Linked DNA regions of Martelella mediterranea DSM 17316. The protein of the gene in region 1 interacts with the protein of each later gene in a pairwise test. Links are inferred from orthologs where the notes say so. Each region holds a gene or a part of one and is shown in the gene's direction. Other genes may lie near its edges.

Evidence for each region. Proteins that work in one complex are often made in the same cells at the same time.
Region 2: the proteins of Mame_RS11875 (region 1) and Mame_RS14955 interact in binary tests that used the Escherichia coli proteins (3 or more experiments, as listed by UniProt). The link is inferred for Martelella mediterranea DSM 17316 from one-to-one orthologs.

The regions. Positions count from the first base shown.
Region 1 is NZ_CP020330.1:2,540,871-2,546,019, reverse strand. Bases 1,037-3,791 are described here. They hold Mame_RS11875 (TrmH family RNA methyltransferase), read left to right. Parts: upstream 1,037-1,855; coding sequence 1,856-2,728; downstream 2,729-3,791. Other genes in these bases: Mame_RS11865 (glycosyltransferase family protein), read left to right, coding at 3,692-3,791; Mame_RS11870 (HAD-IIB family hydrolase), read left to right, coding at 2,748-3,515. Also shown: Mame_RS11890 (GGDEF domain-containing protein), read right to left, coding at 1-993; more of Mame_RS11865, read left to right, coding at 3,792-4,912. UniProt on the Escherichia coli protein: Specifically methylates the ribose of guanosine 2251 in 23S rRNA.
Region 2 is NZ_CP020330.1:3,198,150-3,200,999, reverse strand. It holds Mame_RS14955 (bifunctional ADP-dependent NAD(P)H-hydrate dehydratase/NAD(P)H-hydrate epimerase), read left to right. Parts: upstream 1-618; coding sequence 619-2,082; downstream 2,083-2,850. Other genes in the region: Mame_RS14950 (DUF72 domain-containing protein), read right to left, coding at 2,063-2,850; Mame_RS14960 (P-II family nitrogen regulator), read right to left, coding at 1-257. UniProt on the Escherichia coli protein: Bifunctional enzyme that catalyzes the epimerization of the S- and R-forms of NAD(P)HX and the dehydration of the S-form of NAD(P)HX at the expense of ADP, which is converted to AMP.

The DNA.
Region 1 (5,149 bases):
GCAGCGGGCGGAGAGTTGCCGGCCCTGACCGGCTGAGGCATCTTCGTCGAGCCGCCGCCGAATGCGCTCGCCGAGCGCGCCGGCCCCCTCCGCCCCGAGGTCGATGGCAAGGATCGCGAACTCGTCGCCGCCAATGCGCCCGACGATGTCGCCGGCGCGCGACTGATCGATCAGCACCGCGCCGACGCGCCGGAGCACCGCATCGCCCACCGGATGGCCGAGCGCGTCATTGATCGCCTTGAACTCGTCGATGTCGATCAACACCAGGCTCACCATCACCCGCGTCCGCCCGGCATAGATCGCGCCCACCGCGCGCTCGAAGCCGGCCCGGTTCAGGACACCGGTAAGGTGATCGCGATCCCTCAGCGTGTTTGCCGTCTCAAGTCGTTCCACGAAATGCGACGCCAGCAGCTCGAGCGTCAGGATCATCGCCAGAAGCAGGATATAGAGCTGCAGGAAGCCCCAGAAGACCGACTGCGGGTTGGCGATATCCTGATTGAAGAACACGCCGGCCGTGCGGATGGTGTGCATCAGCCCAAGGGTTATGAAGGTCCAGAAGATCAGCTTGTCGTGAATGGTGTCGTCGCGACGGATCCAGATATGCTTGAGGGTGACGACGAAGATGACGATCAGGCCGATATTGATGCCGGCGGTGCGAATCTCGATCGTCGAGGTAAGGTAGAGCACGACATAGACCGCGCTGAGGAGGACGAACATGCCGATTATGAAAGTCCGCCCGAAGGACTTGCCGCGCCGCTGAAGCAGAGATTCCCCGAAGGTGAGCTGGGCGGCGATGAAGGCCATATTGCTGAACGGCAAGGCGATATTATCCGGCACGTAAGGACGGAGAAACATGCCTATGAAGGCCGCGTCCACCGTTAGCAGCGCAATTGCGAAAAGCATCAGATAGCGCTGCCGGCCGCCGGTAAACCAGGCCAGGACAAAGCTGCCCGCCAGAATCGCCAGCCCACCCGTCACGATCAATGACTGCATGATATCCACCGGCCGGAGAACCCCATCAAACTCATCACGCTGCTGCAACCGCGACGACCGAAACCTTTATGCGTCAGGGACTGTAGGAGCGGCGACGGCAAAGTCAGGCCACTCCAATCGGTCGGCATAAACCTGAAACAGGTTGAACTCCGGCCTATTCAAAAGAAACAGTGGTCCAAGTCAATCCCCGCAGGCGCTTTCGCCCCACGCCCGCCCGGAACACGCCCCATCCCGCAACCCCGAAACGCATCACAACGAAATACAACCTATACGAGACTTCCATAACGAACGCAATGGCGTGACGCAACATAATCGTCCACGTAACCAGGGCGATGAAAGATTATTCTTGTGATATTGGCGTGAGATGGATTGGAGCGGGTAGCGGGAATCGAACCCGCGTATTCAGCTTGGAAGGCTGCTGCTCTACCATTGAGCTATACCCGCGGAACTTAAGAAGAGCGTTCGGTTCGATACACTCGGATCGGCGTTCCAACCAGCAACTTGTCTGCGTGATCCGCCGGTCCTCGCTCCGCTCGGATCAGGTCCCAGGTCCGGTGGTGGAGGAGGTTGGATTCGAACCAACGTAGACTAAGTCAACGGATTTACAGTCCGTCCGTTTTAACCACTCACGCACTCCTCCAGTACCAGCCTGGATGGCGGCCATGCCGCCGATCGATACCGCGCCGGCACGCCGGCTCGCTTCGATCTGCGCCGCGTATATGACCGGCTGATGACGCTCTGTCAACACGGCGCTTCACAAATTCCGCTGAAAAATCATCTGGCCCGCAATGCGGGCGCGCCGCAGTGCAAAACCGGCGCCAACCGTCTAGCCGGAAGCGGCCCGCCGCTCTATAAAAAGACCATGAACAAGAAACACGACCGCGACGGCTCCGCCAAAGACAGCCACTACGCCAAGCTCCGACGCACCCACCGCGACAGCAAGCGCGCGCGCGGCGACCTGCCCCCTGCCCCGCCCCGTCAGGGCAAGCGCGGCCCGGCCGGTCCGTTGCCGGTGGCGGACGACGAGGTGCTGCTTTACGGGCTGCACACCGTGCGCGCGGCAATCGAGAATCCGGCGCGCACGCTGATTGCGCTCAAGATCACTCAGAACGCGCTTGCCCGCCTGACGGACGGGCTGGAACTGCCGGCAGACCTTCCGGTGGAGATCGTCCGGCCGAAGGAGATCGACGACATTCTCGGCGAGGACGCGATCCATCAGGGCGTGATGCTGAAGGCGCGCACGCTGCCGGTCCGCAAGCTGGATGCGCTGCAGGACAGCCCGCTGCTCCTGGTGCTCGATCAGGTAACGGACCCGCACAATGTCGGCGCGATCCTGCGTTCCGCCGTCGCGTTTGCCGCCGGCGCGGTGATCACCACCATGCGCCACAGCCCGGCCGAATCCGGGGTGCTCGCCAAATCCGCTTCCGGCGCGCTGGAATATATTCCCTATATCCAGATCACCAATCTGGCCAAGGCGGTGGATGAACTCCACGCCATGGGCTTCACGACGGTCGGGCTCGATTCGGAGGGGCCCGCCGTGCTGGAAGAGAGCCTTCGCGGCGACAAGATCGCGCTGGTGCTCGGCGCGGAAGGCAAGGGGCTGCGCCAGAAGACCCGCGAGACAGTGACCACGCTGGCAAGGCTCGACATGCCCGGCGAGATCAAATCGCTCAATGTTTCCAATGCCTCGGCGATCGCGCTTTATGCGGCGCGGCAGTTTCTTGCCAGAAACTGAGACGCATAAAGGTCATCCGATGCACATCGTCTTCACCGATCTCGACGGCACGCTCCTCGACCACGAGACCTATTCCTTCGAGCCAGCCCGACCGGCGCTGGAGCTCTTGAAGGCGCGGGGCATCCCGCTCGTTCTCGCAAGCTCCAAGACCGAGGCCGAGATGCGACCGATCGCCGCCGCGATCGGCATCGAGCACCCGATGATCGTGGAAAACGGCGCGGGCATCGTCAACATGCCCGATGGCGAAGCGGAGGAAGACGGTGTCTATGACAGGCTACGCGCGGTGCTGTCATCCATGGACCCGGATTTGCGCCGCCACTACCAGGGTTTCGGTGACTGGAGCGATGCCGAGGTCGCCGAGAGGACCGGCATGTCGCTCGAAAGCGCCCGCCTTGCCCGCACACGCCGTTTTTCCGAGCCCGGCCTCTGGTCCGGCGGCGAGGACGCGCGCGCGACCTTTGCCGCAATTCTCGACGCGCATGGGTTTCAGGCGGTCCAGGGCGGCCGGTTCTTCACGCTGATGCCGAAAACCTCGAAGGCCGAGGCCATGAAAAAGATCGCCCGCCACTTTGCGGAAACCTCGGATGAGCCGGTTTTCGCCGTGGCGCTTGGCGATGCGCCCAATGACGCGGCCATGCTGGAGGCCGCCGACAGGGGTTTCATCATCGCCAATCCCGCCCATGCCGAATTGCCGGTCTCGGATCGCGAGCGCGAAGGCTTCATCGCCCGGTCCGAGCGGACGGGCCCTTACGGCTGGAATGACATGATATTGCAATTATTGGCATAATATAGTTGGTAAATGCATGAGCAGTTCGCACTTGGACGGACCCACCCGCCCTTCGCGGAGTTGCCGCATAACAATGACGATCGAGCGGCCTTGCAGCGTTGAAAGCCGCCCGCTCTGATCCATATTCCAATCGGCAGCCCGTCGCTGCCGCAAGCACAAAAATCAGGAGCGTCGCCATGGCTGACTTTCATCAAAACGGCGTCGTCGCGACGCTTCACAACCTGCGCGAACGCTCGCTCCATCGCGTAGAGCGCGAGCTTTCGAGCTTTTCGGCGACCCGCCCGATCACGCTGATCCTGCCCTCCCTGTTCTCCGAGCTCGAGGCAGAGGCACTCGACAACATCGTCAAACACCTGACTGAGGTGCCCTATATTTCCAACATCGTCATCGGCCTCGACCGCGCCGATGAGGAACAGTATCGCTACGCGCTGAAATATTTCAGCCGCCTGCCCCAGCACCACGCGGTGCTGTGGAACGATGGCCCGCGCATGCAGGCCGTCCACAACCGGCTGGGCGAAGCGTCGCTGGCGCCGGCAGAACCCGGCAAGGGCCGCAATGTGTGGTACTGCATCGGCTATGTTCTCGGCGCGCGCAACTCGTCCGTCGTGGCTCTGCATGATTGCGACATCGTGACCTATTCCCGCGAGATGCTGGCCCGCCTGGTCTATCCGGTCACCAACCCCGCCTTTCCCTATGTGTTCGCCAAGGGCTATTATCCGCGCATCGCCGACGGTTCGCTCAACGGGCGCGTGACCCGGCTTCTGGTGACGCCGCTTCTACTGGCGCTGGAAAAGACCATCGGCCACCAGCCCTATCTCGATTACCTGAAGGGGTTCCGCTATCCGCTCGCCGGCGAATTCGCGATGCGTACGCACATCCTGCCCGATATCCGCATTCCGTGGGATTGGGGCCTCGAGATCGGCGTGCTGTCGGAACTGTGGCGCAACTATTCCAACAATGCCATCTGCCAGGTCGATATTTCCGACGCCTACGACCACAAGCACCAGCCGCTTTCGCAGGAGGATGCCCAGCAGGGTCTGTCGCGCATGTCCACGGACATCTGCAAGACCGTTTTCCGCAAGCTTGCGACCGACGGCGTGACCTTCTCGCAGGAGACGCTCAGAACGGTGAAGGCGGCCTATTTCCGCACCGCGCTGGATCTGGTCGAGACCTACCACAACGACGCCCGCATGAACGGGCTTTCCACCGACCGGCACAAGGAGGAACAGGCGGTCGAACTGTTTGCGACCAACCTGACGGAAGCCGGCAACGCCTTCCTCGAAACCCCGGACGCAACGCCGCTGATGCCGCGCTGGAACCGGGTCCTTAGCGCGCTTCCCGACGTGCTGGACGAGATGCAGGCCGCAGTGGCGGCCGATATGGCGGAATACGGCTGACCTGTTCTTTAGAACCTTTCCGCATTTCACGGAAAGGCTCTATCTCTTTGTTTTTACGCAATTCCGGACGGTGCACCGGTGTCCACTTCACCTGGAATTGCTATAAAACGGTCGCTCGCAAAACGACCCGTCGCGGATAGTCGCGGCGGGTCGTTTTGTTGAGACCTGCCTCTACACGGCGTTACTTCCCTCTACATGAGCCGGTACCGCGCCCGTAACCGATTGTGGCGGCTGAAT
Region 2 (2,850 bases), 660 kb from region 1 along the record:
ATACGCCCGGTTTGAGCGGCGTTGCGGATGGCTTCGATGACCGCGTCCACGTTTTCGTCTGCCAGAACGACCTCGACTTTGACCTTGGGAAGAAAGTCGACGACATATTCAGCGCCCCGGTAAAGCTCCGTATGACCCTTCTGGCGCCCGAAGCCTTTGGCTTCCGTGACAGTGATGCCCTGCAGGCCGACGTCCTGAAGGGCTTCCTTCACTTCGTCGAGCTTGAAAGGCTTGATGATCGCTTCGATCTTTTTCATGAGAAAATTGCTCTCCGCTTCTCCCGTTGAAGCAGGCGTCAGCCCGCTCGGAACTTCTAATGCACATTGCATGCCAAGTTCGATTGTTCTTCGTGCAAATCCACCGAAATGAAATTGCGGCCTCGCGATTGCCGCAGCATTCCGCATGTGGCACCGAAATCAGGTTCGCCAAAAGGCGCCTTCAGGTCAATAGCGCGGCATTTCAGGGGCGCTGACGACGAGGACGCATGAATTTTGAGCAGCAACCTGTGTTTAATTAATAGGCAATTGATTACCAACTAGCCAGAAGAAAGTCGCCTCTTGCATCATCACCCGATTTTCCGCTCTATTCACCCGCGATGAAGGAGTGCCGGCCTTGCTGATGACACCTGAGGAAATGGGGCGCGCCGACGCGCTGGCCGCTGAGAGCGGTATAGACAGCTACGCGCTGATGGTAAGCGCGGGCCGGGCGGTCGCGGCCTGCCTGCTGCGGTGTTATCCGGCGGCGCAGCGCGCCGTCGTGCTGTGCGGACCCGGCAACAATGGCGGCGATGGCTATGTCGCGGCCCGCGCGTTTGCCGAAACCGGAATGAAGGTGGCGCTGTTTCACCTTGGCGATCCTGCCAGGCTCTCCGGCGACGCCCTTCGGGCGCGGCAGGATTGCGGCATGGACAGCGCGGGGCTGGATGGCTTTCGGCCGGAGCAGGGCGATGTCATCATCGATGCGCTTTTCGGCGCAGGCCTTGCCCGGCCGCTTTCCGACGAGATTGCCGCCGTGATCGCGCGGGCGGAGGGTCTGCCGGTGATCGCCGTCGACCTGCCGTCCGGGGTCAGCGGCCTGACCGGCCAGGTGCTTGGCGCGGCCTTCACGGCCTCGCATACCGTGACCTTCATGGCCGCCAAGCCCGGCCATTACCTGCTGCCGGGCCGCGCGCATTGCGGCCGGCTGGAGATGTTCGACATCGGCATTCCGCGCCGCATTCTGGCGGAGGCGGCAGGCGACCACCATCTCAATACCCCGGCGCTGTGGGCCGACAGCCTGCCGCGCGCTGGCGCCGACTCACACAAGTTCAGCCGCGGCCATCTCGGCGTGTTTTCCGGCGGCGCCTCGGCCACGGGCGCCGCACGGCTTGCCGCAATGGCGGGTTTGAAGGCGGGCGCCGGGCTGGTCACGATCGCGGCAGCGCCGCAGGCAATCCTCGTCAATGCCGCGCATCTGACGGCGATCATGCTGAAACGCATCGAGGATGTTTCCGCGCTCAGAGACTGGATCGCCGACAAGCGGTTGTCGGCCTTCGTCCTCGGCCCCGGTTTCGGGATAAGCGCCGAAACGCGGGACTTTGCCGAAACGCTGATCGGACGCCCGCTGGTGCTCGACGCCGACGGACTGACCGCCTTCGCGGAGCAGCCTGAGGCGTTGTTCGACCGGCTGGAAGCGGCCCCTGAAACCTGCGTCATGACCCCGCATGCCGGCGAATTCGCGCGGCTCTTCCCCGATCTCGCCGAGGATAGCGACCTCGGCAAGCCCGAAAAGGCATTGCGGGCGGCCCGGCGCGCCCATGCGGTGGTGCTCTACAAGGGCGCCGATACCGTGATCGCGTCGCCGGACGGCAGGATCGCGATCAACGCCAATGCCCCGCCATGGCTCGCTACCGCCGGGTCCGGCGATGTGCTTTCCGGCACGATCGGCGGGTTGCTGGCCCAGGGCGTACCGGCATTCGAAGCCGCCGCCGCCGGAGCCTGGCTTCACGGCGAGGCCGGGAACCGGGCAGGGGCGGGGCTGACGGCCGAGGACCTGCCGACCCACCTGCCTTCAATCCACGAGATTATCGATAACGGACGCTGAGTCGCATTGCCACCGACAGAGTCCGGTCCCTACGCAGATCCAATTTGTCGACCAGGCCTTGCAGCTTCTGCGCCCCCGCCGGGGCGCGGACCTTGCCGCCGGTGATGAAGAACGCATAGACCTCGCGCGGCTTTGCCTCCGGCGCATCGCCGGCAAGAAGCGGCAGATCGTCGGGCGCGCCGCCCCTTGACCAGAGCTTCAGCTTGTCAGCCCATTCCTTCAGCGCCTTGTCGGGATAGCAATGGGGGTTGCCATCCTCGCCCTTTTGCAGCCGTGCATAGACAAAATCGCCGGTGACGTCGGCGATCATCGGGTATTCGGGATGATCGGCGCAGACTATCGTCGCGCCATATTTGCGGGCAAGCGCCACGAATTCCGGGTCAAGGAAAGAAGGGTGGCGGACTTCGAGCGCATGTTTGAGGGCAAGGCCGTCGCGTTCTTGCGGCAGAAGCTTCAGGAAATCCTCGAAATCCTCCGCCTCGAACTTCTTGGTTGGCATGAACTGCCACAGGATCGGCCCCAGCCTGTCGCCAAGCTCGGTGACGCCCTGGCCGAGAAATTTGTCGATCGAGCCCTCGGCCTCGGCGAGCTTCTTGCGGTTGGTGCAGAAGCGGCTGGCCTTCAGCGAAAAGATAAAGCCGTCCGGCACGCTCGCCGCCCATTTGGCGAAGGTCGCGGGCTTCTGCGAGGAGTAATAGGTACCGTTGACCTCGATCACCTTCAGCTTCTCGCCGGCATATTCAAGCTGGCGCGTCTTCGGCAATTTCT